DNA from 2 places in the Leucobacter sp. USHLN153 genome. Region 2 is predicted to be linked to the other one. Evidence: predicted binding sites of a transcription regulator. Region 2 holds the regulator's gene; the other holds the start of a gene.
The links. The regulator LexA, encoded in region 2, represses DNA repair genes until DNA is damaged. The targets are predictions, from matches to a motif close to TCGAACANNTGTTCGA.
Positions count from the first base shown of each region.

Region 1: a site for LexA is predicted at 10,988-11,003, ahead of WFH00_RS09760 (phosphorylase family protein). Genes of this name have one in related genera too.

Region 1 is NZ_JBBCXE010000004.1:396,001-411,775, forward strand. It holds gene WFH00_RS09700 (APC family permease) at 1-698, shown strand, start outside; gene greA (transcription elongation factor GreA) at 854-1,339, opposite strand; gene WFH00_RS09710 (DUF4307 domain-containing protein) at 1,444-1,971, opposite strand; gene mca (mycothiol conjugate amidase Mca) at 2,057-2,923, shown strand; gene WFH00_RS09720 (hypothetical protein) at 2,920-3,267, shown strand; gene recQ (DNA helicase RecQ) at 3,272-5,323, shown strand; gene trhA (PAQR family membrane homeostasis protein TrhA) at 5,546-6,331, opposite strand; gene WFH00_RS09735 (isoprenyl transferase) at 6,449-7,231, shown strand; gene WFH00_RS09740 (SDR family NAD(P)-dependent oxidoreductase) at 7,236-8,069, shown strand; gene WFH00_RS09745 (amidohydrolase) at 8,173-9,537, shown strand; gene WFH00_RS09750 (S-ribosylhomocysteine lyase) at 9,689-10,180, opposite strand; gene WFH00_RS09755 (hypothetical protein) at 10,351-10,653, opposite strand; gene WFH00_RS09760 (phosphorylase family protein) at 11,063-11,632, shown strand; gene WFH00_RS09765 (DUF981 family protein) at 11,758-12,483, shown strand; tRNA gene WFH00_RS09770 (tRNA-Ser) at 12,529-12,616, shown strand; gene WFH00_RS09775 (MFS transporter) at 12,945-14,363, shown strand; tRNA gene WFH00_RS09780 (tRNA-Ser) at 14,856-14,946, opposite strand; gene WFH00_RS09785 (helix-turn-helix transcriptional regulator) at 14,957-15,775, opposite strand, start outside.
Region 2 is NZ_JBBCXE010000001.1:121,685-137,459, reverse strand. It holds gene WFH00_RS00610 (GNAT family N-acetyltransferase) at 62-1,366, shown strand; gene dapF (diaminopimelate epimerase) at 1,426-2,301, shown strand; gene WFH00_RS00600 (class I SAM-dependent methyltransferase) at 2,510-3,124, opposite strand; gene hflX (GTPase HflX) at 3,341-4,867, shown strand; gene lexA (transcriptional repressor LexA) at 4,997-5,662, opposite strand; gene WFH00_RS00585 (LysM peptidoglycan-binding domain-containing protein) at 5,920-6,354, shown strand; gene WFH00_RS00580 (histidinol-phosphate transaminase) at 6,516-7,604, shown strand; gene hisB (imidazoleglycerol-phosphate dehydratase HisB) at 7,672-8,280, shown strand; gene hisH (imidazole glycerol phosphate synthase subunit HisH) at 8,277-8,924, shown strand; gene priA (bifunctional 1-(5-phosphoribosyl)-5-((5-phosphoribosylamino)methylideneamino)imidazole-4-carboxamide isomerase/phosphoribosylanthranilate isomerase PriA) at 9,036-9,782, shown strand; gene WFH00_RS00560 (SseB family protein) at 9,810-10,700, shown strand; gene WFH00_RS00555 (branched-chain amino acid transporter permease) at 10,737-11,069, opposite strand; gene WFH00_RS00550 (AzlC family ABC transporter permease) at 11,062-11,826, opposite strand; gene WFH00_RS00545 (DUF1844 domain-containing protein) at 11,993-12,337, opposite strand; gene infC (translation initiation factor IF-3) at 12,598-13,221, shown strand; gene rpmI (50S ribosomal protein L35) at 13,299-13,493, shown strand; gene rplT (50S ribosomal protein L20) at 13,547-13,930, shown strand; gene WFH00_RS00525 (TrmH family RNA methyltransferase) at 14,034-14,843, shown strand; gene WFH00_RS00520 (Dyp-type peroxidase) at 14,845-15,775, opposite strand, start outside.

The DNA.
Region 1 (15,775 bases), on a different contig from region 2:
AGGCAGAGCAGCCAACGCGCGATATTCCGCGAGCGATCTTCATCATCGTCGCCGTTGCGGGCGCCTTCTTCATCACGGTGACCTACCTGATGCAGGTGCTCATTCCCGACGTGTCGCTGCTCGAGGACGTCGTCGGGGCATCCCCTGAGATTGCGAAGTACGTGGGCGGCGCCGCCTTCCAAGCGATTTTCGTCGGCGGCTACATGATGGCCGTGCTCGGCTGCGGCATCACACAGCAGATGAGTGCCGCGCGCCTGCTCTACGCGATGGGTCGGGACGGAGCGCTCCCGAAGCGATTGTTCGGCCGAGTGAGCCGCGGAGGGATTCCGGTGGGCAACGTGCTGCTCGTTGCGGCCGTCGCGCTCACCGCGCTCTTCGTCGACCTCGATCAGGCAGCGTCGATGATTAACTTTGGTGCGTTCATCGCCTTCGCCTTTGTGAATCTCTCGGTGATCTTCGTATTCTTCCGCTTCCTCAAACGGCGCGGTGCGGGTGCCTGGCTCGGGTTCGTCGCGGTGCCAGCGGTCGGTGTCGCGATCAACGTGTGGTTGTGGTTCAGCCTTGACCCGGTCTCCATGACCATCGGCGCGATCTGGATCGCGATCGGTCTCGTCTACCTCGTCGTGAAAACGCGCGGCTTCCGCCGTCCGGCCCCCGACCTGACGGGGCCGATCAATATCGGCGCGGAGGATCGTTAGGCGGCAGGGCAACCTCCGCCACGCGGCACTGCGGGCGAGCCCCAGCGGGTCGCGGTTGCCCCAGGCGGCTCGGCTGGCAACCGCATAGAAACAGGGCTCCGGATCACGCAGCGCGATCCGGAGCCCTGTTCTGTGCAGCTGAGAAGCGACCCGAGCTAGCCGGCGTAGGTGTCGACAGCGATGATCTTTACCGCGATCTGATTGCCGTTCGGTGCGGCGTAGGAAACTTCTTCGCCGACCTTGCGCCCGAGGATCGCCGCGCCGAGGGGGCTCTCCGCGCTGTAAACGTCGAGATCCGATCCGTTGGCGAGCTCGCGGTTGCCGAGCAGGAAGTGCTCTTCGTCGCCGAAGATCTCCGCGGTCACGACCGTGCCGATCTCGACCACCCCGCTCGCCTGCGGTGCCTCCCCAACGACGGCGTGCTTCAGCAGCTCCTCGAGGTCGCGGATGCGGGCCTCCATCTTGCCCTGCTCGTCTTTCGCGGCGTGGTAGCCGCCGTTCTCCTTGAGGTCGCCCTCTTCACGCGCTGCCTCGATGCGCGCAGCGATCTCCTTGCGACCCGGCCCCGTCAGCTGGTCCAACTCCGCCTTGAGTCGGTCGTATGCTTCCTGGGTCAGCCAGGTCTGGGTGGGCTCGGCCATGGACGATCCTCGTTTCGAATGAGTGCGCAAACGCGCCTGGGTACACGCAACGCCCTGACTCTTCAGGGCGCAACGACCAGGTTAGCAGGAGCAGCGGCCCCGCGTCAGGCTGCGGCGGAGGGCTCGATGACCCAGCACTCGCGGACGGAGACGGCAGTGACCGGGTTGGTGATGACGATGCGGGTGGTGATGGTGTGCGACGTCGCCTCCGTCACGGGAACCTCGACGACTTTCCAGCCGACGGTCGCCTTCGAGGTGTTGAGCGCCTCGACTGCGCAGGCGACGGGGGTGTTCGCGGGCGCGGTCACCATGAACTTCGCGTCGACGGCGGAGGCGCCGACCTTCGTGTAGCCGATGTCTTGCGCCGACACCTGGCCGGTTTGGTGCCAGCCGCTGAAGAGCAGGAACGCGACGCCGGCGGCGACGAGCGTGATGGCGGCTCCCCAGGCGAAGCGGCGATCGATCGAGCGCTTGCGACCGGTGCCGTAGCGATCTTCGAGCGATTGCGCGGCCGGCTGTGCGTCTGGCTGCGCAGCTGGCGTCGCCGCGGGCTGCCCGGGGGCGTGGGCCGTGGGCTGCTCGGCGGACTGCGCGGCGGGCTGCTCGGCGGACCCCGAAACGGGCTGCGGCACGGCAACCTCCGATCTGCGCTGGGTAAACTTGATACCTGGTGCCAGAGTACCGGGAGGCTCCCGGGAAGCACGTGGGAGGACCCTCATGACGCTCAGGTTGATCGCGGTGCACGCGCACCCCGACGACGAGTCCAGCAAGGGCGCGGCGACGTATGCGCACTACGTGGACGCGGGCGCGGAGGTGCTGATCGTGAGCTGCACGGGTGGCGAGCGGGGTGATCTACTCAACGAGCTCGTGGGGCGCGATCCGATGAGCCGCCGCGATCTCGCGGGGCTCCGGCGCAACGAGATGGAGCGCGCGCGCGACATCGTTGGCTTCCGTCACACCTGGCTCGGCTACCAGGATTCGGGTCTTCCGGATGAGGGCGAGAGCGTCACCGAGACGTCGTTCGCGAACGTCCCCGTCGACGTCTCCGCCGAGGTGCTCGTGCGCGTCGTCCGCGAGTTCCGTCCGCACGTGATGATCACGTATAACGAGCAGGGCGGCTACCCGCACCCCGACCACATCCGCTGCCACGAGATCAGCCGCCGCGCCTGGGAGCTCTCGGGCGACCCCGAGGCTTACCCCGATGCGGGCGAACCCTGGGAAATTTCGAAGCTGTACTACGAAGAGATCTTCAACGCGAAGCGCGTCAACACGATCTATCAGTGGCTCATGGACAATGACCCGAATTCGCCGATCATCGAGCAGTTCCTCGAAATCCGCGAGTGGATGACCCGACGCCCCTACTCGGGTACCGCGAGCGTCAACGTCGGCCGCTTCTTCGACAAGCGCGACGACGCCCTGCGCGCGCACGCGAGCCAGGTGTCGCCCGACAGCAGCTTCTTCTTCTGGCCGAACGAGCTGCAGCGCGAGGCGTGGCCGTTCGAGGACTACCGGCTCGCGGCGTCGCGCGTCGAGACCGCTGAGTTCGAGGCCGACCTGTTCGAGGGAATCGAGGAGAGCGCATGAGCGTCGTGAGCGGGGCGGCGCTCGCCGCCGTATGGCGTGTGGCCGAAGAGGACACGGAGTTCGATCCGTCGATCGTCACGCCCGGTTTCGAGGGCTTCATCTTCACCGGGATTCTCGCGGCCGGCATCATCGTGCTCGGCTTCCTGCTGGTCTCGCGGCTGCGTCGCAGCGCGTACCGCGCCGAGGTGCGGGAGCAGATCGAGCAGGAAATCGCTGAGCAGGAGATTGCTGAGCAGAACGGGGTGACGGGCACGCAGGCGAAGGATCCGGGAGCGCCCTCCGAGCTGCGGCCCGAGCCGGGCGCAGCGTCGGGCGACGACGCACCGGGATCTCCGCGGGTGTGAGCGTATGAGCGGCGGCTGGGAGGCCGGGCCCGACGAGGCTTCGGCGAGCTTCGACTTCTCCAGTGAAGAGCGGTGGCCCGGCGAGGCCTGGGGCGCGCCGCCGCCCGATGCGCGCGGCGAGTCGGCGTCGGGGCGATCCGCCGCTGAACTGAGCGAGCCCGGCATCGCCGCCGCGCCTGCCGCGGGCCCCCAGGTCGGCCGCGACCCGCGGGAGGTGCTCGCCGAGGTGTTCGGCTACGACGCGTTCCGCGGCGAGCAAGAGGAGATCATCCGCCACGTGATCGGCGGGGGAGATGCCGTCGTGCTCATGCCCACGGGCGGGGGCAAGTCGATCTGCTACCAGATCCCCGCGCTGGTGCGCGAGGGAACGGGCGTGGTGCTGTCGCCGCTCGTCGCGCTCATGCACGATCAGGTTGCGGCGCTGCAGCTCGTCGGAGTGCGTGCGGCCGCGCTGAACTCGGCGATGTCGATCGAGGATCGCCGGGCCGTCGAACAGGCGTACCGCAGTGGGCAGCTCGACGTGCTGTACCTCGCGCCCGAGCGCCTGTCTGCGCACGGCACCGTGGAGCTGCTGGCACAGGGCCGCATCGCGCTGTTCGCGATCGATGAGGCGCACTGTGTTTCTCAGTGGGGGCACGACTTCCGCCCCGACTACCTCCGCCTCGGCGCCCTCGCCGAGCGCTGGCCTGACGTGCCGCGCATCGCGCTCACGGCGACCGCCACCCCCGAGACGCACCGCGAGATCACCGAGCGCCTCCACCTCGACCGCGCGCGGCACTTCGTGTCGAGCTTCGATCGCCCGAACATTCGCTACCGCATCGAGTCGAAGCAGAACGCTCGCGCGCAGCTGACGCAGTTCGTGCGTGGGGAGCACGCGGGGGAGGCGGGCATCGTCTACGCCCTGAGTCGAAAGCGAGTGGAGCAGACGGCCGCGGCACTGCGGGACGCGGGCGTCGACGCGGTCGCGTATCACGCCGGCCTTCCGGCACACGAGCGGCTCGAGGCGCAGACGCGGTTCCTCCGCGAGGACGGCGTCGTCGTGGTCGCGACGATCGCCTTCGGCATGGGCATCGACAAACCAGACGTGCGCTTCGTCGCGCACATCGACCTCCCGAAGTCGGTCGAGGGCTACTACCAGGAGACGGGCCGCGCCGGGCGCGACGGGCTCCCGTCGGAGGCATGGCTCGTATACGGGCTGCAGGACGTCGTGCAGCAGCGGCAGATGATCGAGTCGGGCGACGGCGACGCCGTGACGCGCGCGAGCCAGACCCGGCACCTCAACGCGATGCTCGCGCTCTGCGAGGGCGTGGAATGCCGACGTGCGTTTCTGCTGCGGTATTTCGGACAACCCGTGGAAGAGGGAGCCGCCTGCGGCAACTGCGATGTCTGCCTGAACCCGCCGAAGACCTGGGACGCGACGGTCCCCGCCCAGATGCTGCTGTCGACCGTGATCCGCACCGAGAAGGAGCGCCGGCGCACCTACGCAGCAGGCCAGCACATCGACGTGCTCCGGGGCGTCGCGTCTGAGCGAGCGACGCAGATGCGGCTCGACGAGCTCTCGACCTGGGGCATCGGCAAGGAGTGGTCGGTCGCGCAGTGGCGGGGCGTCGTGCGGCACCTCCTCGCCGCCGGTCTTGTGGAGGCGCGGGGCGAGTGGGGCGTGCTGGCCCCGACGGAGGCTGCGAAGCCCGTGCTGCGCGGCGAGGAGACCGTGCTGATGCGGGAAGAGGTCTTTGCGCGGGCGGCCCGCTCCGGGCGCGGCACGCGCGGCGACTCGGGATCCGGAACCGCGAAGCGCTCGGCCGCAGCCGCGGACCTCGCTCCCGAGCAGGCGGAGGTCTTCGAGCGTCTGCGGGAGTGGCGCGCGGGAGAGGCCCGCAAGCAGGGGGTGCCAGGGTATGTCGTCTTCGGCGACGCCACGCTCGCCGCGCTCGCGGTGCACCGACCCTCGAGCGACGAGGATCTGCTCGCGATCTCGGGCATCGGCCAGGTCAAGCTCGAGCGCTACGGCGCTGCGGTGCTCGAGGTGCTCGCGGGCTCCAGAAGCGCTGTGTAGGCCCGGGGATTTGACCGGGTGTGCGCGTGTCCGTGCTGACCGCGTGCGCTCGCCCGTCAGACAGTGGATAGCTGGTCAGGCGGGCCGACACGCCGGGCATGGGCCCGCAGGGCGGGTGATCCACTGTCTGACGGGCGCGACTCCCACGGACGCCGCTTCCGCGGGCGCGGCTCCCACGGGCGCAGCTTCCACGTGAAGGCCGGCTCAGCGCGGGCCGCGGGCCTACCGCAGGAGCACCGGATCGAGCGCGAGGAGCAGCGCCGCCGTCCAGTGGCAGAGGAACGCGAGCACGGTGAGCGCGTGGAAGATCTCGTGGAAGCCGAAGACGCCGGGCACGGGGTTCGGGCGCTTCAGCGCGTAGACCACTGAGCCGACGGTGTACATGAGCCCGCCCACCACGACGAGCACCATCGCGGGGAAGCTCGCGCGCGCGATGTCTGCGAGGTACGCGACCGCCGCCCAGCCGAGCAGCACGTAGAGCGGCACATACAGCCAGCGCGGCGCACCGGTCCAGAAGACGCGGAAGCCGATGCCGAGCAGCGCCCCAGCCCACACGAGCACGAGCAGCAGTACGCCCTTCGACGGCGGGAGCCCGAGCAGCGCGATCGGCGTGTACGTACCCGCGATGAGGATGAAGATGTTCGCGTGATCGAGCCGGCGGAACACCTGCTTCGTCGTCGGCTTCCAGTTGAAGCGGTGGTAGAGCGCCGAGACGCCGAAGAGCAGCATGCTGGAGAGCATGTAGACCGCCGCAGCCCACTTTGCGACCGCGCCGTGAGCCAGGGTGATGAGCACGATGCCCGCCGCAATGGTGATGGGGAACATGCCCGCGTGGATCCACCCGCGCCAGCGCGGCTTCGCCTCCGTCGGGTCCCCACCCGGCTGATCGTGCGCATGGTCGAGCGCGTCTTCGAGAAGCGGGAGCGAGAAACGCTGAGGGTCGACCGCGGACTGCTGAGCCGGATCCGGCTCCGGGGAATCGGGCATGGCGGGGCTCGATGATGGCATATCCCGAGTGTAGAGTCGCGGTCACGCCGAAGCGGGACATGTTGCGGGAACCTCCAAGCTGCTGCAGACGCGGCCTCCCCGGGCGTGTGCCCGGCCCACGCGGGTAGAATCCGGAGGGTGACTGACTCGCCGAAACCGCGCGCCGGGGTGCTGTATCGCCTCTATCAGCGGCGCCTTCGACGCGAGATCGATCCGCAGCAGGTGCCGCAGCACATCGCGGTGATCGTCGACGGGAATCGCCGCTGGGCGAAGCAGCGGCTGCAGGAGCGCGCGGCCTTCGGGCATCGAGCCGGCGCGCGGAAGATCCCCGAGTTTCTTGGGTGGTGCGAAGAGGCGGGCGTCAGCACGGTGACGCTGTACCTGCTGTCGGCCGACAATTTGAACGCTCGGGATCGGCAGGAACTCGAAGACCTCTTCGGCATCATTGCGGAACTCGCCGCACTGCTCGCCGAGCACCCCGGCTGGCGCGTGAAGCACGTCGGCACGTGCGAGGGGCTCTCTGCGGAGCTCACGGACGCGCTCCACGCGGCCGAGGAAGCGACACGGGATCGCGCGGGCCTCCACATCAATCTCGCAGTGGGCTACGGTGGTCGCAGCGAAATCACCGCGGCGATGCACAGTGTGATCGCGGAGCACCAGGAGGCGGGCGGCACGATCGACACGCTCGCCGAGCGGCTCACGCCGGAGCTCATCGGCGAGCACCTCTGGACGCGCGGGCAGGCGGATCCCGACCTCGTCATCCGTACCTCGGGCGAGCAGCGGCTCTCCGACTTCATGATCTGGCAGTCGGCGCACTCCGAGTTCTACTTCGTCGAGGCGCTGTACCCCGACCTTCGCGAGGTCGACTTCCTCCGCGCCCTGCGCGACTACTCGTCTCGACACCGCCGCCTCGGAGGCTGACTGCATGAACACATCCATCGCCGCTGCGCTCCCGCGCCTCGCCGGGCAGCGCGTGCTCGTCACCGGAGCGAGCGGAGGCGTCGGCGGCGGGATCGCGCGGGCCTTCGCAGCCGCCGGGGCGAGCGTTGCGGTGCACTCTCGGGGAGGCACGGCGGATTCGGTGCGCGCCGCGGAGTCGCTCGTTGCGGAGTTGCGCGCGGCCGGGTGCTCCGCGGTCGCGGTGCACGCGGATCTCGCGGAGCCCGGTGCGGCGCGCGCGCTCGTGACCGACGCGGTGGCCGAGCTGAGCGGGCTCGACGGGCTCGTGAACAACGCGGGCGTGCAGCCCGTCACGCCGCTCGCCGAGATGACCCGCGCCGAGTGGGACGAGGTGCAGAGCGTGAACCTCGGCGCCGTGTTCGAACTTTCGCAGGCGGCCGCTGCCGCGATGACGAGCTGCGATTCGGCGAGCGGCGATTCGGCAGGCGGCGGCGGATCGCGCAACCGCTGGATCACCCACATCGCCTCAATCGAGGCCTCGCGACCCAGCCCCGCGCACGCGCACTACTCGGCTGCGAAGGCGGGCCTCGTGATGCACGCTCGCGCGGCGGCGCTCGAACTCGGACCCCAGGGCATCCGGGTCAATACCGTGTCGCCCGGCCTCGTCGACCGACCCGGGCTCGCGGAGGCGTGGCCCGAGGGCGTCGAGAGCTGGACCCGCCACGCCCCGCTCGGCCGGCTCGCCACGCCCGCTGACATCGGGGGAGCGTGCGTCCTGCTCGCCTCGGACGCAGCGAGCTTCATCACCGGGCAGGATCTCGCGGTGGACGGTGGCATGCTCGCGAGCCCGGGATGGTGACTGCGATCCTGCCCGCCCGCAATTGTCTTTCCGGCTCAAGCCGACAGCACCACCCGGGGCCCGCACACGGCCCGGGCAGCAACACCAGAGAATGGAGCACCGCATGAGCGAGAACCAGACGCCGAGCAGCTCAGCGGCACGGCCAGTGCCCTTCGAGACCGTGCTGCGGGCCGACGCCATGCTCACGCCAGGGGGCGTCGTCGCGGACGCGGAGCTCGCCTTCGACGGCAGTGGGCGCATTACCTACGCGGGATCCGCCCGCCCCGATGCTGACTCGAGCAGCGACCGGGTCGTGCACGACCTCGCGGGGCACGTGCTCATGCCCGGCCTCGTGAACGGGCACACGCACTCCGCGATGACGCTGCTGCGCGGCGTCTCGGACGACGAGGGCTTCATGCCGTGGCTCGCCGCGGTGCAGGCGCTCGAGCAGCACCTCACGCACGACGACGTGGAGGTGGGGCTGCAGCTCGCGATGGTCGAGATGATCGAAACCGGCACGACCGCGTTCGCCGACATGTACCACTGGGATGCCGAGCTCATCGAGCTCGTGCGGGCCGCCGGCATGCGGGCGCTCGTCGCGGTCGCTTCGTTCGCGCCGGATGCAGTTGGGTTCCCCGGTGTCTCGCCGTGGAACGGGGCCGAGGCGACCGAGCAGACCGAGGCGCTCGCGGAGCAGTTCGCGGACGATGCGCACGTGCGGATCGCCTACGGTCCCCACGCACCGTACACGTGCCCGCCCGAGTTCCTGCGCGACATCGCGCGGCGGGCGGTCGAGCGAGGGATCCCGATCCACACCCACATCTCCGAGTCCGCGGCCGAGGTATCGCAGATCGTCGAGCAGTACGGGGCGACGCCGGCGGATCACCTCGACGCACTCGGGCTCTTCGACGCAGAGGTGCTCGCCGCTCACTGCGTGCATCTGACCGCGGGGGAGATCGCGCGATTCGCCGAGGCGGGCGTCGCGGTGAGCCACAACCCAGTGTCGAACCTGAAACTCGGCAACGGGATCGCGCCGCTGCCCGACTGGCAGGCCGCCGGCCTCCGGATCTCGCTCGGCACCGATTCCGTCGCGAGCAACAACACGCTCGACCTGTTCGAGGAGATCAAGGTCGGGACGATCCTGCACCGCGGCGCCCGGGAGGACGCCGCCATTGTGCGCGCGAGCGATGTGCTCGACATCGCGACTCGGCGCGGGGCTGAGGCAATCGGGTTCTCCGAGACTGGGGCGCTCGAGGCGGGGCGCCTCGCGGACGTGATCGCGCTCGACGTCACGGGATCCGCCGCCGTGCCGTTCGAGGCGGCGTCGCTCGTGTCACACCTCGGCTTCGCGGCTACCGGTGCGGACGTGCGGCACGTGTTCATCGGCGGACGCCACGTGTACGCGGACGGGGAGCACCTGACGCTCGACGCCGACGCGATTCGAGCGCGGGCTGCCGAGGCGCGGGCTCGGTTGGTCGCGGCGCGCTGAGGCGCTGCGGATCGTTGATTCCCACCCCACCCCTCGCCCCCTGCGATTGGGGTAACTTTCGGCGGGTGTCGCGGGCAGTTACCCTGCAACACCCCTCGAAAGTTACCCGGACCCCAGGTGAGGGCTGGGCTGGGCTGGGACGGGCTCGCCGCTACGCGATGCGCGAGCGGTCGAACGGGTCGAGGCTGATGCCGCGGTCGAGCACGACGCGCGCCCACTCCTTCGCGGAGTGCAAACTGTGGTCGCGGTAGTTGCCGCAGCTCACGGCCTCGGTGCCGGGTACGTCGTCCCATGTGACGCGTTCGGCGAGATCCGCGAGCGACGTCTTAATGGCGTCGGCGACCGACGCGACCGAGGGCTCGCCCCAGGTGATCATGTGGAAACCGGTGCGGCAGCCGAACGGAGAGATGTCGATGAGGCCCTCGAAGCGCGTGCGCAGGAGGGCCGCGAGCGTGTGCTCGATCGTGTGGAGGCCGGCGGTCGGGATCTCTGCCTCATTCGGCTGCACGAGCCGGATGTCGAAGTTCGAGATCGCGTCGCCCTTGGGGCCGTGCTCCACGCCGATCAGTCGGACATAGGGGGCCAGCACCTTCGTGTGGTCGAGGGAGAAGCTCTCAACCTCGGCAAGCTCGACGTCGCTCATGCGCCCCAGTGTAACGGCGGAACGCTGCGCGTCATTTCGCCGCACCTGCTCAGTCGGCCCTGCAGCATCGCACTCTCCACCCCTGGGATCGGGGTAACTTGCGGTGCGTGTCACGGGCATAGCCGCTGCGACACGCACCGCAAGTTACCCGGATCCCACGAGGGGGCGGACTATGCCGCTTGGGCCAGGTCGCGGCGCGTGAACGCGATGCGAGCGTGATCGGCCTCGTCAGCCGTTGCGACGCGAACGTCCCAGCCGGCTCGGTCGAGGCGCTTCAGGTCGCGCCGGGCGTCGCTCAGGCGGTCGGTCTCGACCAGGTAGAGCGTGCGGCCGGAGCTGCGGTAGACAGAGCGGCGCTGCGCCCACTCGGGGACGAGCATCTCGTCGGCACCGCTCAGCGAGTGATACGGGGTACGGAGCGTCGCGACGGGGCGCGGGCTTACGGTTTCGGGCATACGGGTATGCGTAGTCATGGTGTTCCTTTCGTGGCGCACCATCATGGTGCGCGGCCCGCCGAGTGGTTCTCGGGGGCGAGCCCGGTCTCGGGCTCCTGCGCTGCATCGCTCGGTCTGCGTCGGTACAGGCCGTTCGGCATCGGGTATGTGTGCTCTCAGGCGATACGGATCGCACTGGGCACGTCACCGAAACCACAAGCGGAGCGCTCAGCACCGGCCTCATCGGGAGGAGGACCTCGGCGGAGGTCTTCGGTGCGGGTGGGTGCCAACTGCTGCGGAGTTGAGTTGAGTTGATCCTGACGTGCCAATGACGGCGATCACGCAGCGGGGTCGAACACCCGACCCTTCATATTAGAACATGTTTTCGAAAAGCGCTAGTGTTGGTTCGGAAATTTCGATGGGCGTGCAAGCGCCGCTGGGAGCGACGATGTCTGACCGATCCACCCTGCTCGTATTCGCCCACCGCGACGAGGCCTCCGCGTTCGCGGATGTGCCGCACCTGGTCACCGGGGTCGGCAAGATCAATGCGGCGGTCTCGCTCGCCGCGGAGCTCGCCGGTCCGCGCGAGCGGGCCATCGAGCGCGTCGTCGTGCTCGGCACCGCGGGAGTGGTGAGCGACGGAGCCGATCGGCCGTCACTCGACGAGGTGTATCAGGTCACGGCCGCGGTGCAGCACGACTTCTCGCTGCCTTCGCCGGAGCTCGCGATGAGCGGCCCCGCGATCCTGCCCCCCGAGCACACCGCGGTGATCGCGACCGGCGACGTCTTCGTGCAGAACGACGCCCAGCGCGTGACGATCGCCGACGCTGGGGCGAGCCTCGTCGACATGGAATCGTATGCGTACGCGAGCGTGTGCGCACGCTTCGGGGTCGAGCTGCAGATCTTCAAGGTGCCGTCGGACTTCGCGGACTCGTCGACGACCGATGAGGAGTGGGACACGATCGTGTTTCGCAAAAGCGAGCAGCTGCGGGAGTTCTGGGACGCGCGGCTCGCGTGATCGGGGCGCGCGTGACTCGCGCGTGACCCCGACTGCGCCCACGGGTCAAGGGCGTGGTGCCGCCCCGCGCTGAGGGTATAGACCTGGAACGTCGCCGCAAATCGTGGGCGACGGGAAGGGGAACAATGATTCCGATGGAATCGGGCGGGCTCGTCGTCGACTGGACGCTGATGCCGACGTACAACACCATCATGTCGCTCGCCGCTGGAGCGGGACTGCTGTGGATCGTCGGACTCGGTCGCGCGCTCCGCAAGCGGGATGAGTTCGCGCCGGAAGGCTGGGCGCTCGCCGCGGCTGTGCTCGGCGCGATACTCACGATCACGGGTGCGCACATGACGCTGACCTGGCCTCTCGCGGCCTACTTCCCGTTCGACAACATCATTTTCGGTGAGCCGAGCCTCGGCTTCGGCGTGCTGCTGCTCGCGGCGGCGTTCCTGCTGTGGAGGCGCTCTGCCCTCATCATGGAGTCGCCGGACCCGGGCGCCACACTCGCCCGAATCGCTCGCCCGCTCAGTGTGTTCGTGTTCGGGTTGGGTCTCGCGCTGTTCGGGATCGCCGCAGCCGGCATGGTGTTCCAGTTGTTTGCAGCTCCGCCCGAGGAGCCCATCTCGGGCGCATTCGCCGAGTACCCGTGGATCGAGGCGACGTTCATGTCAGGGCTGTTCGCGCTCGTCGGCGTCGGGGCCGTGCTGTTCCCGTTCGCGCTGCGCGGGTTCACATCGTCGGCGAAACCGAGGGGGATCGCGACCGTCGCGGGCGTCGTGTGGGGTCTGACCGGGCTCGCCTTCCTGCTGTTCGGCGCACTCAATTACTTCACGCACATCGGGCTCATCATCAACACGTCGGCTTAGCGCGTCGATTGGCGTTCGCGGGGCGGATCGCTTAGGCTCTTCCGCGGTGACGTGTCCGAGCGGCCGAAGGTGCAACTCTCGAAAAGTTGTGTAGGGTAACCCCCTACCGTGGGTTCAAATCCCACCGTCACCGCGGCAGACCCCCTCCCTCGGGAGGGGGTCTTTGCGTTTTCGTTGGGATTTTCTGAGAACCCAATACGGGGCCGCGAGGGCGCAGCCCAGCGGCGTGCGCGCGCAACGCTTCGCGTTGCTCTGAGCGCGCGGCCGGGGTTCAAATCCCACCGTCACCGCTGCAGACCCCCTCCTTCGGGAGGGGGTCTTTGCGTTTCCGGGCCCGGTCATTTGCCCTTCAACAGAAGATCGGCGTTCATCACCCCTGAAAGTCCCGGTTTAGTTCTGATGAGGGATGATCCGCTGCCCAACTCACGGCGCATCGGCCGGAGCGCGCGTATCCTGCTCACATGTCCGACACTGCGCCGTCCGCGCACCTAGAGCCTGAGCCGACGCCCGCGCCGAGTACCGTGCTCAGTGCGCAGCAGCGCCTCGTCGTCACGATCGCGATTCTCGCCTCCTTCGTCACCTCGCTCGACATGTCGGTCACGAACGTTGCCCTCCCGCGCATTGCGATAGATCTCGGCGGCGGGCTCTCGACCCAGCAGTGGGTCGTCGACGCGTATCTCGTGACGCTGAGCGCCCTCATGCTCCTCGCGGGCTCCATTGCCGACGCTTACGGCCGTGTATTCATCATGCGGATCGGCCTCATCGGTTTCGGCATCGCCTCGGTCGCCGTTGGTCTCGCCATTTCCCCGGAGATGATGGTCGCCGCCCGCGCGCTTCAGGGCGCGGCGGGAGCGTTCCTCCTCCCGAGCTCGCTCGCGCTCATCACCTCGAGAATCTCGGGCCCCGCGCAGGGGCGGGCGATCGGCACCTGGACCGCAGCGACGACCGGCGCGATGATCGTCGGTCCGCTGCTCGGCGGTCTCTTCACCGATTACCTCTCGTGGCGCCTCGTGTTTCTCATCAACATCGTGCCGATCGCGGTCACGCTTTGGCTGCTCGTGCGGCTGCGCGGGACCGATGACCGCAAGCGCAGCGTGCGCATCGACTGGTTCGGCGGGGCGGCGGCAGCGCTCGGTCTCGGGCTCGCGGTGTGGGCGCTGATTGAGCAGCCGGCGCACGGCTGGGGGAGTCCGATCATCTGGGTTCCGCTCGGGATCGGCGCAGTGCTCCTGGTGATCTTTCTCTCGTGGCAGACCCGCGCGGTAGCGCCGATCCTGCCCCTCTCGCTCTTCCGCGTGCGCAATTTCTGGACCGGCAATCTCGCCACGCTCTTCATCTACGCCGCCCTCGCGCTGAACGGGTTCGTGGTCGGGGTGTACCTGCAGAACCCGAATGGCCCGGGGCTGACCGCGACCCTCGCCGGCCTCGCGAGCCTGCCCATCACGATCTTGATGGTGCTGCTGAGTTCGCAGGTGGGGGCGCTCGCCGGCCGATACGGGCCGCGGATCTTCATGACGGTGGGGCCGATCCTGCTCGGCGTCGGAGCGTGGTTGCTGCTGCTCGTCAGCGAGCCGTTCTCGTACTGGTGGCAGGTGCTGCCCTCGATGGTGGTGATGGGGCTGGGGCTCTCGATCATGGTCGCGCCACTGACGGCCGCGATCCTCGGTGCTATCGGGCCCGAGCGCAGTGGAATCGCCTCCGCCGTGAACAACGCGATCTCGCGAGTTGCCGGGCTCATCGTGATCGCGCTTCTCGCGACCATCGTCGGGGGTGCGCTCGATCTTCGCGGATTCCACAACGCTGCGCTCGTGACGGGCGCGCTGTTCATCGCGGGTGCGGTCGTCTCGTGGTTCGGGATCCGCAATCCGCCCAGGGCGTAGAGGCCGAGGCGAGATTCGCGGCTCCCGCTTGCGGCTCGCGCTGGGCCGTGTTCAACGTCGCATTTCGCACCAGCACACGTGATTCTTCGGTTTCGGGTGTGATGAGCCGTGATCTTCTGTTGAAGGACAAACGGCAGGGGGAAACGCAAAGACCCCCTCCCGAAGGAGGGGGTCTGCAGCGGTGACGGTGGGATTTGAACCCCGGCCGCGCGCTCAGAGCGACGCGAAGCGTTGCGCGCGCACGCCGCTGGGCCGCGCCCTCGCGGCCCCGTATTGGGTTCTCAGAAAATCTCACCGGAACGCAAAGACCCCCTCCAAAAGGAGGGGGTCTTTATGGCGGTGACGGTGGGATTTGAACCCCGGCCGCGCGCTCAGAGCGACGCGAAGCGTTGCGCGCGCACGCCGCTGGGCCGCGCCCTCGCGGCCCCGTATTGGGTTCTCAGAAAATCTCACCGGAACGCAAAGACCCCCTCCGAACGGAGGGGGTCTTTATGGCGGTGACGGTGGGATTTGAACCCACGGTAGGGGGTTACCCTACACAACTTTTCGAGAGTTGCACCTTCGGCCGCTCGGACACGTCACCGCGGAAGAGCCTAGCGCATCCGGCTAGCGGCGCGCGAATCCGGTCGCGATTCTTCGCGCGGCTGCTTGGGCTTCGACTCGGGCCCGGCGAATTCGCGCATGATGCTCGCGAGTTCCGCACGGTTCGCGGCCCCGAGCTTCGCGCGCGCCTGCGCGAGGTGGGATTCGACGGTGCGCACGCTGCACCGCATCTTCTCCGCCATCTCCTTGTTCGTCAGGCCGTCGACGGCGAGCCGAGCGGTGGCGAGTTCCCGCGGGGTGAGGTGCGTTCCCGACGGAAGCTCGTGAAAAGTGAACCAGGGGTCCGACTGACGAGCGCTCTGCTCGAGCTGCTGCAGCAGCGATGTGCATCGGTTGACGCTTCCGGTCGCTCGGCGGCGCACGTAGATGCTCCGAGCTTCTTGTATCGCGAACGCCGCGGGGCCCCAGAAGTGCTGCTGTGCGAGCTGTTCTGCTGCGGCGAGGAGCGCGGTGGGGTTACGGGACCCGACCGCTTGCACGTGCAGCCTTGCCAGTTTCGCGATGGGAAGTTCGCGGGGGTCTTTCTCGGGTTGCGAGTGGAGGCGACCGTAGCGTTGAGGCCGAATCCCAATGCGATCGAGGCGGCCCCCAACGTAGGCGAGGAACTGGGCGGTGAGATCTTCCGCGTCGGGAATGACGTGCGTATTTGCGTAGCCATCGACGGCGCGAGTGATCTCGTGGCCGGTGTGGCTGATAAAAGCCCGGAGTCGGGCGGGGATAAATTTTGGTAGCCGCCCCTCCATGAGCTCCCACTCGGTGTGGGCGCGGCGCAGGTCGCCCGCGAGCAGTGCCTTGCCGGCGGCTCCCAG
Region 2 (15,775 bases):
CCACCACCGCATCCCGCCGCAACCCGTAGATCCTCACCGCCCGCCCGCATAGGCTGACCATATGACGCACATCGAAGTTCGCACTGTAGCGCTCGACGGCACTTCGGCGGAGCGGCTCGCAGCCGGTGGTCTCGAGTACCGCCAGGTCGACGCCGCTGACGACGCGGCCCTCGACGGATTCATCAGGGCCGCGGCACGCGGCTTCCTCGAGGCCGAGCCGAGCAGTGAGGCCCTGGTGCCGGCGCGCGCCGCGTTGGAGGGGCGCCGCCTCGTCGGAGTGTACGACGACGCGAGCCCGCAGCGAGATCTTCCGGTCGCGACGGTCTGCGGCTGGGCTACGCCGCTCACCGTTCCCGGGGGTGAAGTGCCGATGTGGGCGATCAGCGACGTGACGGTCGCTCCGACCCATCGTCGACGGGGCGTCGCGCGCGCAATGCTCGAGGGTGAGCTTCGGGCGGCGGCCGACGCGGGCCTCGCGATTGCCGGGCTGACGGTGTCGGAAGCGACCATCTACTCGCGCTACGGCTTCGGCCCGGCGACGTGGCAGACGCGCTGGAAGATCGACACGCGCCGCGCCGGATGGGTCGGGCCCGAAGCCGAGGGCTCACTGCAATTTCTCGATCAGGAGGGCACCGCCGCGGCGCTCGGCGAGTTGCACGAGCGCACGCGCCGCAGCCGCATCGGCGACATCGCAGCTTGGCCCGAGCGCTGGCGCCAAATCGCGGGAGCAAGCCCGGGAGAACCGCATGCATCGCGCGTCCGTGGCGTGCGGTTCGTCGACGGCTCCGGTGCTGTGCGGGGCGCAATGGCGTATCGCATCGTCGAGTCCGATGCCGACTGGGCGCGCTCGACCCTCGACATTCGCCACCTCATCGGCGAGACGGCGCCTGCGCGCGCGGCGCTCTGGCGCTTCGCGATCCAGCACGATCTCATTGGCTCGGTGAGCGCGGATCTGCGCTCCGTCGACGAGCCGCTTCCGTGGATGCTCGCCGATTCTCGTGCGGCCGAGCGGAAGGTTGCGGATCACGGCTGGCTGCGAATTCTCGACGTTCCGGCCGCGCTCTCGACCCGCACTCTCGCTGCGCCGCTCGCCATCACGATGCGCGTCACCGACCCGCTCGGATTTGCTGACGGCGTGTGGCTGCTCGAGGCCGACGGGGCAGGATCGTGCCGCGTCAGAGCCATCGGCAGCGACGAATCCGATATCACCCTCGGCGTGGCCGAGCTATCGTCGCTCTACCTGGGCGGTGCCTCTGCACGCGCGCTTGCGGAGGCGGGCAAGGTGAGCGGTGATGCGGACGCGCTCGGGGCGCTCGATGCGGCGTTGCGCGCGGACAGCGAACCGTTCTTGAGCATCTCGTACTGAGCGCCGGTTGCGCGCAGAGGCCGCCGAAGAATGTCGGTGGTCGCCCCTAGACTGAATGCATGACGACCCTCGCATTCACCAAGGGCCACGGCACCGGCAATGACTTCGTGCTGTTCAGCGATCCTGAGGGGGAGCGCCCGCTCACGCCCGAGCAGATCCGCTTCCTTTGCGATCGCCGCTTCGGAGTGGGCGCCGACGGGGTGATTCGCGCGGTTCGCTCGCGCGCGATTCCGGAGGGTGCTGCGAGTCTCGCGGAGGAGCCCGACGCGGAGTGGTTCATGGACTACTGGAACGCCGACGGAACACCCGCCGAGATGTGCGGCAACGGCGTGCGGGTGTACGCGCACTACCTCATCACCGAGGGGCTCGTCGCGCCCGAGCGCCGGGACACGCTGCCCATCGGCACGCGCGCGGGAGTGAAGGACGTGCTCGCCGGCGTCTCGGGGTACACGGTCGATCTCGGCCGCTGGCGGCTCGCCGAGGAGCGGCTCGTGGCGGCGCAGGGGCTCGAGGTGGCGCGGCCCGGGCTCGGCATCGATCTCGGCAACCCGCACGTAGTCACGGCGCTGGCGGATCCCGAGGAACTCGAAGGGCTCGACCTGCATCGGGCGCCCGCGCTGGACCCGGCGCCTGAGGCCGGTGCCAACGTCGAGTTCGTGGTTCCCGAGGAGCCGCTGATTAAGGACGGGGTCGCGCGGATCCGCATGCGCGTGCACGAGCGCGGCGTCGGAGAGACCTTCTCGTGCGGCACGGGAACCGTGGCGGCGGCACTGGCCTTCCGGCACTGGGGCGGCCCCGAGATGCCGAACCACTGGCGTGTCGACGTTCCCGGCGGGCGGCTCGCGGTGCGCATGTTCCCCACCGAGGAGGGGGAGCATGTGTCGCTGAATGGGCCCGCCGAGCTGGTCTACCGCGGGGAGATCGAACTGCCGTAGTCGGCGGACCGCGCTGATTCGCCGCCGTGGGCGGCGCCTTCACCCGACTTCGAAATGCGGTGCATTTCTGCTGGTCGGGTGCCCGCCGAGCTCGTGTATCGCGGGGAGATCGAACTGCCGTAGTCGGCGGACAGCGCTGATTCGCCGCCGTGGGCGGCGCCTTCACCCGACTTCGAAATGCGGTGCATTTCTGCTGGGCGGGTGCCGCTCACCGCTCGATGCGGATGATGTGGAAACCCTTGTCGCGGGCAGCGCGTTCGACGTGGAGGTCGGTGAACTCTGTCGCGATCCACCGCTGCAGTGAATCTGCACCCAGGTGCTTCGCGACGACGAGGTGCGCGATGCCGCCATCGGCGAGCCGGGGCAGCCAGAGGCGCAGGATCCCGTGGAGCGCCTCCTTGCCAACGCGAATGGGGGGATTCGACCTGATTTCCCCGAAACGCACGTCCTCCGGCACCTCCTCCGGGGCTGCGACGCGCACGTTCCGGGTGCTGAGACGCTCGGCGTTCAGGCGCGTGAGCTCGCGCGAGCGCTCATTCACATCCACTGCCCAGATCTCGCGTTCGGGCTGCTGCAGTGCGGCGCCGAGCGCGATCGGCCCCCACCCGCAGCCGATGTCGAGGAGCGGGCCGGTCCCAGCGCTTCCGAGGCTGCTCGCCTCCGGAATCTCGCGCAGCAGAATCGCGGTGCCCCGGTCCAGCTGTTCGGGGCTGAACACTCCGCCCGCGGTGACAACGCTGCGAGGCGCGCCCGCCAGCTCCACCTCGATCTCGCGGGGACGGAGTTCGCCTTCGGGGGAAGCGGAGAAGTAGTGCTGCGTCACGTATCCAGTATCCCAGTCGCAGCAGCCTGCGCCGCGCGCCTCTGCAAAGCGCCGGTGCCCTCGGGAAGCATCACACTGGGCGTCTTCAGGCGCCCAGTGCGTCCAAGTGCGCCTCGGGCGAACGCACGACGCGCCCGGGTGTCCGCGGCGTACACTGGGACCCAGATGACGAAACGTACTGCAGATGACACGGGCCTCGCAGTTGAGGACGCCCCGATGAACCCAGACTCTGAGGCCGAGACCCCGAGTCCGCTCGATCCGCTGGACCGGGTGCTTTCTCGCGCCGCGACGGCGGGGTCAGCCACGGTGATCCGCGACCTGACGAGCGGCGCGCAGGCCCTCGGCGATGAAGAGCACGATCAGCTCGCTGAGAATCTCGATGCGATCCGCATGGAGCGCGAGGATCGCGCCTCGCTGAAGCGCGTCGTGGGACTCTCGACCGAGCTCGAAGACGTGACCGAGGTCGAGTACCGGCAGCTGCGCCTCGAGAATGTCGTGCTCATCGGGGTCTACTCGCAGCGCACCACGGACGACGCGGAGAACTCGCTCCGTGAGCTCTCTGCGCTCGCGGAGACCGCGGGCGCTCGCGTGCTCGACGGCCTGCTGCAGCGGCGCGCGCACCCCGACCCGGCGACCTACCTCGGTAAGGGCAAGGCGCAGGAGCTCGCTGAGCTCGTTGCTGCGGTCGGCGCCGACACCGTGATCGCCGATACCGAACTCGCGCCCAGCCAGCGGCGCGCCCTCGAGGACGTCGTGAAGGTCAAGGTCATCGACCGCACGGCCGTGATTCTCGACATTTTCAGTCAGCACGCGAAGAGCCGCGAGGGCAAGGCCCAGGTCGAACTCGCGCAACTCGAGTACCTGCTCCCGCGCCTGCGCGGTTGGGGCGAGTCGATGTCTCGGCAGGCCGGCGGACAGGTCGGCTCGGGCGGTGCGGGAATGGGGTCGCGCGGTCCCGGTGAGACGAAGATGGAGCTCGACCGCCGGAAGATCCACACCCGCATGGCGAAGCTGCGCAAGCAGATCGCCGGCTTCGGACCGGCTCGTGAGGCGAAGCGCGCGAATCGCAAGCGCGGCGAGGTGCCATCGGTCGCGATCGCCGGCTACACGAACGCGGGGAAGTCGAGCCTGCTCAACCGGCTGACCGGGACCCAGGAGCTCGTGCAGAACCAGCTCTTCGCGACGCTCGACACCGCTGTGCGGCACGCCGAAACCGACGATGGGCGCCGGTTCACATACGCCGACACCGTGGGTTTCGTGCGGAATCTGCCTCACCAGCTCGTCGAGGCGTTCCGCTCGACGTTCGAGGAGGTGGCAGACGCCTCTGTGATCCTGCACGTCGTCGACGGTTCGCACCCTGACCCCGAGGCTCAGCTCCGCACCGTGCGGGACGTGATCGCCGAGGTCGATGCAAACGACATTCCTGAACTCGTAGCGTTCAACAAGGCGGATCTGATCGATGAGTCGCAGCGGCTCGTGCTGCACGGGCTCGCGCCCGACGCGGTGTTCGTGTCGGCGCGCACGGGTGAGGGTATTGAGGAGCTGCGGCGTCGCATTGATGCGGCGCTTCCGGTGCCGGATCGCGAGGTCGTCGTCGTGGTTCCTTACGACCGCGGAGATCTCGTTGCCGAGTTGCACGAGCGCAACCGCGTGCTCGAGACGGAGTACGTCGAGACGGGTACGCGCGTGCGCGCCTACGTGACCGCGGAGATGGCGGCGAAGCTCGAGCCCTTCCTGGGCTAGGGCGAGGGCTGGGGCACTCGCAGTTCGCGCTTGGGCCGGGCCCGTGCTGTCGCGCGCTCCCGTGAAAGTCTGGGGCGCTATCGCACCGCGTGCTGCACCAAACGGTCACCGGAACGCTGCGGGGTGCCTCTACACGGAGCGGAAGACCGCGACGACCCGGCCGAGCACTTCGGCGTGATCGCCGAGGATCGGCTCGAATGCGCTGTTTCGCGGCAGCAGCCAGGTGTGGCCATCGCGGCGCCGGAAGACTTTGACCGTCGCCTCGCCGTCGAGCATCGCCGCAACGATGTCGCCGTTCTCCGCATCGCGCTGCTGGCGGATCACGACGAAGTCGCCGTCGCAGATCGCTGCGTCGATCATCGAGTCGCCGACGACGCGGAGCATGAAGAGCTGTCCGTCGCCGACGAGCTGGCGGGGGAGCGGAACGATCTCTTCGACCTGCTGCTCGGCGGTAATGGGAACGCCGGCGGCGATCTGGCCGACCAGCGGCACGTAGGCCGCCTCTTCCGGCTGCTGGGCGGGAGCTTCTTCGAGCGCGCTCGTCGTTGACGCGAGCTCGATGAGGATCTCGAGCGCGCGCGGCCGGTTCGGGTCGCGCCGAATGTACCCACCGAGCTCGAGGCGGCTGAGCTGGTGGGTGACGCTCGAGAGCGAGGACAGGCCCACCGCGTCGCCGATCTCGCGCATGCTCGGCGGGTACCCGCGGCTCTCGACCGAGCGCGAAATGCACTCGAGGATCGCCTGCTGCTTCTCGGTGAGTGGCTTCATGGATCGGGGCTGGGCGGCGTCGCTCATCGCTGTCCTTTCTCGCCCCGCGGGGCTGCCTGGCTGGCGTGATCCATGAATGTCGGTGGTCCCTGGTTCAGTGATCCCGTTGGACGAAACCCTACCGGCGGCATTCGAACACCAGCAAACACATGTTCGAGTGTCGCTCGAGAAAATCGAAACTGATGTTCGATAGATCGCTTGTGGATCCGTTCATTCGAAGATATATTCGAAACAGATGTTCGTACGGGTTGCTCGGGCGAACTCGAAGACGAAGGGAAGCCATCATGAGTGCAGCTGTTATGAGCCCCACCATTATGAGCGCCGTCAACGTGAATGGCGCAGAGGTGCGGGAGACCGCGACGAAGACCGGGTCGCTGCGTTTGACGCGTCGCGGACGCGTGGTGTTCGGGGCGCTTGCGACCGTGCTCGTGGCGGGATTGCTCGCGGTTGTTGCCGCTTTCGCGGCGCCGGAGGCGATGGCGAGCGGCGAGGCACCTCGGGGTGATCAGTTCGAGTACGTCGTGGTGCAGCCGGGCAGCTCTCTGTGGTCGCTCGCCTCGCACCTTGACCCCGCTGCAGATCCGCGCGATCTCGTCTCAGAAATCGTGCGTTTGAATCAGCTTCCCGGTTCTTCAGTGCAGGCCGGGGATGCGATTGCGGTGCCGCTGCGCTACTCGGAGAACCCGCTCGTGGTGTCAGCGGAGGAGCTCGGCGCCTAAGGGGTGCTGCATGCGGGGCTGTGCTTCGCGGGGCAGCGGATCGGCCCTGCGTACGCGGCGGCGGGCGGTCCGTGTTCTCCGGCGTCGCCCCGTGATCGTGGGGCCTGCGTTCGGACGCGGGCACTGCTTAGTCGGCCTGGCGCGCGCTCTACACTATTGAGGTGACTAGTCTGAGCGATCTTCCTCTCCGTGAGAACCTCGTCGGCTTGCGGCCCTACGGGGCGCCGCAGGACCCAGTGCCGGTGAGCCTGAACGTCAACGAGAACACGCATCCGATCCCGGAGCACGTCGCCATTGACATCGTTCAGTCGCTTGCACGGGCCGTGACCGGGGTGAATCGCTACCCCGATCGCGAGTTCATGGAGCTCCGGGAAGCTCTCGCCGGCTACCTCGGCCACGGGCTCGAGGCGAACCAGATCTGGGCAGCAAATGGATCGAACGAGGTGCTCCAGCAGGTGCTGCAGGCGTTCGGCGGGCCGGGACGCTCGCTCCTGAGCTTCACCCCGACGTACTCCATGTATCCGCTGCTCGCTTCGGGCACCGATACGTCATGGATCGCGGTCGAGAGGCCCGCAGATTACGCGTTGACGCCGGAGGCAGTCGTCGAGGCGCTCAAGGAATACCGCCCCGACATCGTGATCCTGTGCGGGCCGAACAACCCCACCGGCACGCCGCTCGAGCGAGATGTGATCGAAGCGGCATACGACGCGTTCGATGGCATCCTCATCGTGGACGAGGCGTACCACGAGTTCGACGCCGAGCGCGAAAGCGCGGTCACGCTGCTCCCGGGGCGCCCCCGGTTGCTCGTATCGCGCACGATGAGCAAGGCGTTTGCTTTCGCCGGGGTCCGCCTCGGCTACCTCGCCGCGGACCCCGCAGTCATCGACGCGCTGCGGCTCGTGCGTCTGCCGTACCACGTGTCGGCGCTGACCCAGGCGGCTGCGACGGCGGCGGTGCGGCACGCCGACTCCATGCTCGCGACTGTCGCGGACATTCGTGCGCAGCGCGACCGCCTGGCAGCGGCGCTCGCGGAGCTCGGGTACGTCGTACACCCCTCCGGATCGAACTTCTTGTTGGTGGGCGGCTTCGCTGATCCGGACGCGACCTTCGAGGCCCTTCGCGCGCAGGGCATCCTGATCCGCAATCTCAGCATCCCCGGTCACTTGCGGATCACGGCGGGCACCGAGTCGGAGACGTCGACGGTGATCGAGGCGATCCGCGCGCTCGGGCCGGGCGGCGCACGTAGCTGAGCGCGGCTGAGCATACGGGCCGCAACGAACATCGGTCGACCAGATCAACCCGGATAGACTGGCAGTCATGAACGCAGCATCGCGCACGGCCGCGCTCGAGCGAGCCACGAGTGAGTCGCAGATCACCCTGAGCGTCAACCTCGACGGAACAGGTGCCTCGGATATCGACACGGGCGTGCCGTTCTTCGACCACATGCTGACCGCGTTCGCGCGCCACTCGCTGACCGACCTCACGGTGCGCGCGAAGGGCGACATCCACATCGACGTGCACCACACGGTCGAAGACACGGGCATCCTGCTCGGCCAGGCGCTGCTCGAAGCGCTCGGCGACAAGTCGGGCATCTCGCGCTACGGCGATGCGCTCGTCCCGCTCGACGAGGCCCTCGCGCAGGCGGTCGTCGACATCTCCGGTCGGCCGTACCTCGTGCACTCCGGCGAGCCCGCGGGCTACGAGTTCCACTTGATCGGCGGTCACTTCACCGGCTCTATGGTGCGGCACTTCTTCGAGGCGCTGACGCTCAACGCGCGTCTCACCGTGCACCTCAAGCTCATCGAGGGACGCGATCCGCACCACATCGCTGAGGCCGAGTTCAAGGCCTTCGCGCGCGCATTCCGGCAGGCGAAGGCCCTCGATCCACTGGTGACGGGGGTCCCGTCGACCAAGGGCGCACTGTGACCGCAGGCGACACCCCTCGCAAGACCGTGGTCGTCCTCGACTACGGCTCCGGCAACGTGCACTCGGCCGTGAAGGCCCTCGCGCACGCCGGCGCCGAGGTAGAGCTGACCCGCGACGCGCAGGCGGTGATGGAGGCGGACGGTCTGCTCGTTCCCGGCGTGGGCGCGTTCGACGCCGTGATGCGGCAGCTGCGCGAAGTGCGCGGCGACGAACTGATCGACCGGCGCCTCGCGGGCGGGCGTCCCGTACTCGGAATCTGCGTCGGCGAACAGGTGATGTTCGAGCGCGGCATCGAGCGCGGCGTCGAGACGGAGGGCCTCGGGCAATGGCCGGGTACCGTCCGCGAGCTCAGCGCGCCCGTGCTGCCGCACATGGGGTGGAACACCGTCGAAGCGCCTGAGGGCACGCGACTGTTCGCGGGCCTGGAAGACGAGCGCTTCTACTTCGTGCACAGCAACGCGGCGGTCGATTGGACGCTCGAGGGCCGCACCGAGGCCACTCGGCCCCTCGTTACCTGGGCGGAGCACGGCGAGCGCTTCGTCGCGGCGGTGGAGAACGGACCGCTGAGCGCGACGCAGTTTCATCCCGAGAAGTCGGGCGAGGCGGGGATCCGCCTCCTGCGCAACTGGATCGAAACGCTGTAGCGAGTCTACCGAGTCCACCGAGTCCACCGAGTCGGCAGGAACCGCGAGAGCGGACGCAAGCGAACGAATGCGCACGCAAGCACTGAACACGAAGTCGAGGAGAATCACCGGATGACTGAACTGACCGAGGGCCCGAAGCTGCAGCTGCTTCCGGCGATCGACATGGTCGACGGGAAGGCTGTGCGGCTCACGCAGGGCGAGGCCGGCACGGAGACGAACTACGGCAGCCCGGTCGACGCGGCGCTCGACTGGATCGATCAGGGTGCCGAGTGGATCCACCTCGTCGATCTCGACGCGGCGTTCGGCCGGGGCAGCAACGTGTCGGTCGCTCGTAAGATCATCAAGCGTTCCGGCTCGGTGAAGATCGAGTTCTCCGGCGGCATTCGCGACGACGCTTCGCTCGAGGCCGCACTCGACATGGGCGCGACGCGCGTGAACCTGGGCACCGCGGCGCTGGAGAACCCGGAGTGGACACAGGCGGTGATCGCGCGCTTCGGCGAGCAGATCGCGGTCGGGCTCGACGTGCGCGGTGAGACTCTCGCCGCCCGCGGCTGGACCGAAGAGGGCGGCAACCTCTGGGACGTGTTCGCGCGCCTCGAGGAGGCCGAGTGCCCCCGCTACGTGGTCACCGACGTGACGAAGGACGGGACCATGCGCGGCCCGAACGTCGACCTCCTCGCGAAGGTCTGCGCGCGCACCGACCGTCCCGTCATCGCATCGGGCGGGGTGTCGAGCCTCGACGACCTCGCGGCGCTGAGGCAGCTCGTCCCGCTCGGCCTGGAGGGTGCGATCGTGGGCAAGGCGCTCTACGACGGCGCGTTCACGCTGCCCGCGGCCCTCGACGTCGCCGGCCGGTAACCGAGTGAGCGCCTGAGGCGAACCGGCATGGCGATCAAGAAGCTTCCCTCCACTGGCGACGCCCCGCGTACGACCGGCGTGCCCGAGAGCCTCGTCGCGGGCGGCGAGAGCGATTCCGCGGGCTTCCCCTGGGCGGGCCGCACCTTCGACCACCACGACACGGCATTCGCCGGCGACGACGGATCGACCCCGCCCGCGGTCGCGGCGCTCATCGAGTCGGTTCGGGCGGCGGTCGCCGATGCGCGCGGCGTCGCGACGGCAGGTGACTACTGGGACGCGGTACGCCGCACTGCTGACGCCCACGCCGATGCGATCGCGGGGCTGGGGAGCGAGCGCTTCCTCGTGCCGATGCTGGCGGAGGCCGGCGAGCTCGGCACGACGCCTGACGGCCGCACGGTCGAGAAGTCGCAGGAGCTCGCGATCGTGACGGTGGCCGGGCCCGACGGACGACGGGTGCTTCCGATCTTCTCGTCCGTCGAGACGCTTCGACACTGGAACGCCGAGGCGCGCCCCATTCCGGTTCCCGGGTCGCAGGCCGCGCTCGCTGCGGCGCAGGACGGCACGGAACTCATCATCATCGACCCGGGCACCCCCGAGCGCGAGTACGGTGTACGCCGACCCGCGCTCGAGGCTCTCGCGCTCGCGCAGCGAATCGTTCCGGCCTGGGCCGACGCCGAGGTGCAGCGGGAGTTCGCGGGCTTCGGCACCGCGGACGCCCGCATCGAGGCGCTGTGGATCGCGCCGGGGGAGCTCGAGAACCGGCTGCTCGAGCCCGAGATCACGGTGCTCCTGCGTCTGGCGCCAGGGGCCGAGCAGGAGCGGGCTGAGGTGCTCGCCGAGCTGCAGCAGCGCATTGCTGCCTCCGAGCTCGTGGCGGATCGCGTGGACTCCCTCGCGCTGCGCCTCCTCCAGGCCTGACCGGCCGCTGCGCCCGCGCCAAACCTCAGTAGCGCATCACAGGTTCACGAGCACGATGTAGCAGGCGGTACCGGCGATGATGCTGAGGAGCGCGCGACGCTTACTGAGCAGGTGCACGGCAACGGTGACGGCGGTCGCGGCGAGCACCGCCCACCACCTGCCCGGATCCGCCGCGACCTGATCGCGAAGCACGACGACGGCGAGGATGAGCAGAATCCCCGCGGGCATCCACCTGCCGAGCGCCGCGACGAATCGGGAGCGTCGCAGCGGCTTCAGAATGGCGAAGGGCAGTGCTCGCAACCCGAGAGTGATGAGCCCGGCGATGACCACCGCTGCGATGAGATACGTCACGGACGTCGCGTCAGGCATCGCGGTCCTCCTCGACGACGGACGGAGAGGCGGCCTCGTCGGGCGAAACCGCAGCAGCGCGGGATCGCGTGAGCGCGTAACGCCCCGCCAACAGGGCGGTGAAGACGATGAGCGCTGCGAGGAGCGCCTGGTCGGGTGCGGCGAGGAATGCGACCCCGACCGAGAGCAGAGCGAGGAGCGCCGAAGGGACCTCGCGCTTACCGCGCACGGCGTCGAGCGTCATCACCACGAAGAGCGCGACGAGCGCGAACTCGAAGCCCCTGATCGGGTGAGGGAGCGCGCGGGCGATGAGCACTCCGACGAGCCCGCCACCCACCCAGTACGCCTGCATCGCGAGCTGGCCGGTCACCATGCGCGCGGAGGAGAGTCGGGACTCGGGGAGCAGGACGTAGGTGGCGTACGCCTCGTCGATCATCGCGTACACGGAGTAGGCGCGGGGGAGCCCCGGCCGCACGCGCGAGATCGGGAAGGAGAACGCGTAGAAGACGTGCCGGAAGTTCACCGCGAATACCGTCACGGCGATCGTGAGGAGCGGGGTCGCGGCTGCGAGCATGCTCACCAGGAGCAGTTCGACGGACCCGGCGAAGATGCCGACCGAGAGCGCGGGTGCGAGCCACCAGGGCAGCCCGGACTGCACGACGAGTACGCCGAGGGCGACGCCGAGCGGTGCGATCCCGATCCCGACACCGAGTGAGTCACTGAGGCCCGCGCCGATCTCGCGCCGGGTGCCGCGCCGGGCGCTCTCCTGCTGCGCCATTTCTGTCTCCATCACCCCAGTTCGGCGAATCGCGTGCGGTGGGCGGCGGATCCGCTGCGAGCGGGCAGTGCCCGCCGTGTGCCGCAGCCTCCGGGTGCCACCGCCCGGTCAGGCGAACACACGACCCGCGACTGCGTTACCGGCCGCCACCCGCGTGCGACGCGCGTTAGTTGACCGGGCCGGTGTACTTCTCGCCCGGGCCCTTGCCCGGCTCGTCGGGGATCGCGGAGGCCTCGCGGAAGGCGAGCTGCACCGAGCGGAGGCCGTCGCGCAGCGGGCGCGCGTGCGAGTCGCTGATCTCGGGCGCACCCGCGGTGATGAGCCCCGCGAGAGCGTTGATGAGCTTGCGCGCCTCGTCGAGGTCGGTCTGCGACTCGGGATCGTCAGCGAGTCCGCACTTCACCGCGGCCGCGCTCAGCAGGTTCACGGCGGCGGCGGTGATCACCTCCACAGCGGGAACGTCGGCGATGTCGCGCGTCGCCTGGGCGATACCGTCGGCGTCAGCCGCCATCTCGGGGGCTGCGTCCTGGGAGGAGTCGACGGAGTGCTCGCTCATGTCGTCCTGTTCTGTCGAGGTAGGTGTGCTACCATTGGTTCGGTTCTCGGCGTTTTGCCGGGATACGGAAGAGGAGATTCTCCCACCCGGCACCGTTCCAGGTTACCGGGTCGTTGACACCCCGTCGGTTCACCGACAGCTTGATAAAGGGTGTAGGGCAGCGCGTGCGCGGCCCTGGTCTCAATTTCCGTGGCTCCGCGAAGGAGCGCCCACCCATGAGATCAGAGGAGCCGGCGATCAGCGATCCCCGTACGAATGACAAAATCCGCGTCACCGAGGTGCGACTGGTAGGACCCAGTGGCGAGCAGGTCGGTGTCGTGCCGATCGAGACTGCGCTGCGCCTCGCGGCGGACGCCGATCTCGATCTCGTTGAGGTATCCCCGAACTCGAAGCCCCCGGTTGCCAAGATCATGGACTTCGGGAAGTACAAGTACGAGGCTGCCCAGAAGCAGAAGGAAGCTCGTCGCAACCAGGCGAACACGGTGCTCAAAGAGGTCCGTTTCCGTCTGAAGATCGACAAGCATGACTACGAGACCAAGACGAAGCGTGCGGTGGGATTCCTTTCGCAGGGCGACAAGGTCAAGGCAATGATCCTGTTCCGCGGCCGCGAGCAGTCGCGCCCCGAGATGGGTGTCCGTCTGCTGCAGCAGTTCGCAGAGGATATCGCGGAGTTCGGTGTCGTGGAGTCGAACCCGCGCATCGACGGTCGCAACATGGTGATGGTGATCGCCCCGATCAAGAACAAGTCCGAGGCCAAGGCCGAGCTTAACGCTCGCCGCGCCGAGGAGAAGGCCACTCGTCGTGCCGATAAGGCCACCGGAGCCTCGGACGGCGAATGAACTGCGGCGCGCGGCTGATCCGCTGCGCGCACTCGCAACCCGCGGCCGTGAGGCTCGCACACAACAAGGAGAAATCGATGCCCAAGCAGAAGACCCACTCGGGGGCCAAGAAGCGCTTCAAGCTCACCGGCTCCGGCAAGCTGATGAAGCAGCAGGCCGGCATGCGCCACAACCTCGAGGTCAAGGCCTCGAAGCGCAAGCGCCGCCTGAACGCTGAGCAGGTGCTCGCCAAGGGTGACGCCAAGCAGGCGATGAAGCTCCTCGGCCACTGAGCCGACGCGAGCGCACAGCTTTCATCTGAGAATTTTCGTAAGGAAGAACTGAAATGGCTAGAGTCAAGCGGGCGGTAAATGCCCACAAGAAGCGTCGCGTTATCCTCGAACGCGCCGAGGGCTACCGCGGTCAGCGTTCGCGCCTGTACCGCAAGGCAAAAGAGCAGGTTATCCACTCGCTCGTTTACTCGTACAACGACCGTCGCAAGAAGAAGGGCGACTTCCGTCGCCTGTGGATCCAGCGCATCAACGCTGGTGCTCGCGCGAACGGCCTGACCTACAACCGCTTCATCCAGGGCCTCGGCCTCGCGGGTGTTGAGGTTGACCGCCGCATGCTCTCCGAGCTGGCCACCAACGAGCCCGCCGCCTTCGCCGCGCTCGTCGAGGTCGCGAAGAACGCCCTCCCCGAGGACACCTCGGCTCCGAAGGCTGCGTAAGCAGTAGCTTCCTTCGTCGAAGACCCCCGCCTCCGTTCGGAGCGGGGGTTTTCGCGTATCGCCGCCGCGCACGGCCCCGCGAGCGCGCCAGTAGGCTGAGGGGATGAACGACGAGATCCTGAGCAATCCGAAGTCCGAGCGCGTCCGCAGAATCTCGTCGCTCGCGCGGAAGAAGGATCGCCAGGCGCACGGTCGCTTTCTCGTCGAGGGACCGCAGTCGGTGCGGGAGCTGCTCGCGTATCGGGCGGAGCTCGTCGAGACTGTCTACACGACGCTCGGCACGGAGCCGTGGCAGCGCGAGATCGACCGACTGGCCTCCGACGCGGGGGTGCGGATCGAGCGGGCCACGCCCGAAGTGATCGCCGCTATGGCCGAGACCGTGCACCCGCAGGGCGTCATCGCCGTCGCGCGGATGTGGGAGGCGGACGTCGCCGAGGTACTCGCGGGGGCACGACTCGTCGCGATCCTGCACGAGATTCGCGACCCGGGTAACGCCGGCACGGTGCTCCGCGCGGCGGATGCGGCGGGAGCGGACGCGGTGATCTTCGCGGGTGCGAGCATCGATCCCTTCCACCCGAAGGTTGTGCGCTCGACCACGGGCTCGCTCTTCCATCTGCCGGTCGCCGTGGCGGAATCCCTGGAGACCGCGGTCGACGCGGCGCAGCGGGCTGGGCTCGTGACGCTCGCCGCCGACGTGCGCGGCGCCGACCTGCTCGAGGCGCGCGCGGAGGGGACGCTCGCGGGCCCCGTCGCCTGGGTGTTCGGCAACGAGGCCCGCGGCCTCACCGAGGAGGATCGCGCGCTCGTCGGGCGCTCGATCAAGCTCCCCATCTACGGCGCCGCCGAGTCTTTGAACCTCGCGACCGCCGCGAGCGTGCTGCTCTACGAGACGGCGTTCGCCCAGCGCGCCTGACTCAGCGGAACAGCGCCGCACCGAGCGCGTCACCCGGCGCGAAGCCCGGGAGGATCGCGTAGACGGCGGAGCCCGTGTGCTCGATCCACTCGTTGAGGAGGTCGAGTTCGTCGAGGCGGCGCTGGATCGGCACGAACTGCGTCAGCGGGTCGCGTTGGAAGCACGCGAACAGCAGGCCCGACTCGGTGCCGTCATCGAAGTTCGCCGACCGCCTCACGATGCGCTCGGCAGGGTCGCTCGAGTGCGCTCGCCGCGCGTGCGCGAACGCGGGGATCACCGGGAGGCCTGCCGCATTCTTCGCGTCGAAGTCGATCGGCGTGTGCTCGCTTCCGCCCGTGAGCGGGGCGCCGTCCGAGAGACGTCGGCCGATCGAGAGTTCGCGCCCGGGTCGGTCAACCCGGTCCCAGGTCTCGAGACGCATGCGGATGCGGCGCAGCACGAGCGCGGTGCCGCCCGCGAGCCAGGCGGTGTCGGGTTCCGTTTCGGGCCGCGTGTCGGGGTCCGCCTCGGGCGCCGACTGTGAGGCGCCGCCCGCGATCCATACCAGCCCATCGAAGTCCTCGTCCTCGGGCCGCGGATTCACCGTCTCATCGACCTGCCCCATGAGGTTCCGCATCGTCGCCCCGGCGGCATCGGCGCCGCGCGCCTGCCGAAAGCCCTGCTGCGTCCACAGCGGATCGGCGAAGCCGCGAATGTCGCGATCGAGCATGCGCGCGGCGTGCGCGATGGGCAGTGGATCGTCCGCCTGCATCAGCATGAGCAGATCGCCGCCGTCGTGCCTCCCGTCGAGGGCGTCGCGGTCGAACGCGGGAAGCGCGCCGAGCCATGGGGGACGCCGCGCCGGATCCACTCGCTCCACGAGCTCGCGCCCGACGCCGATCGTCACTGTGAGTCGTGCCGGCCGCGCGGCGAGCTCCGGCTCGGGGTCGGCG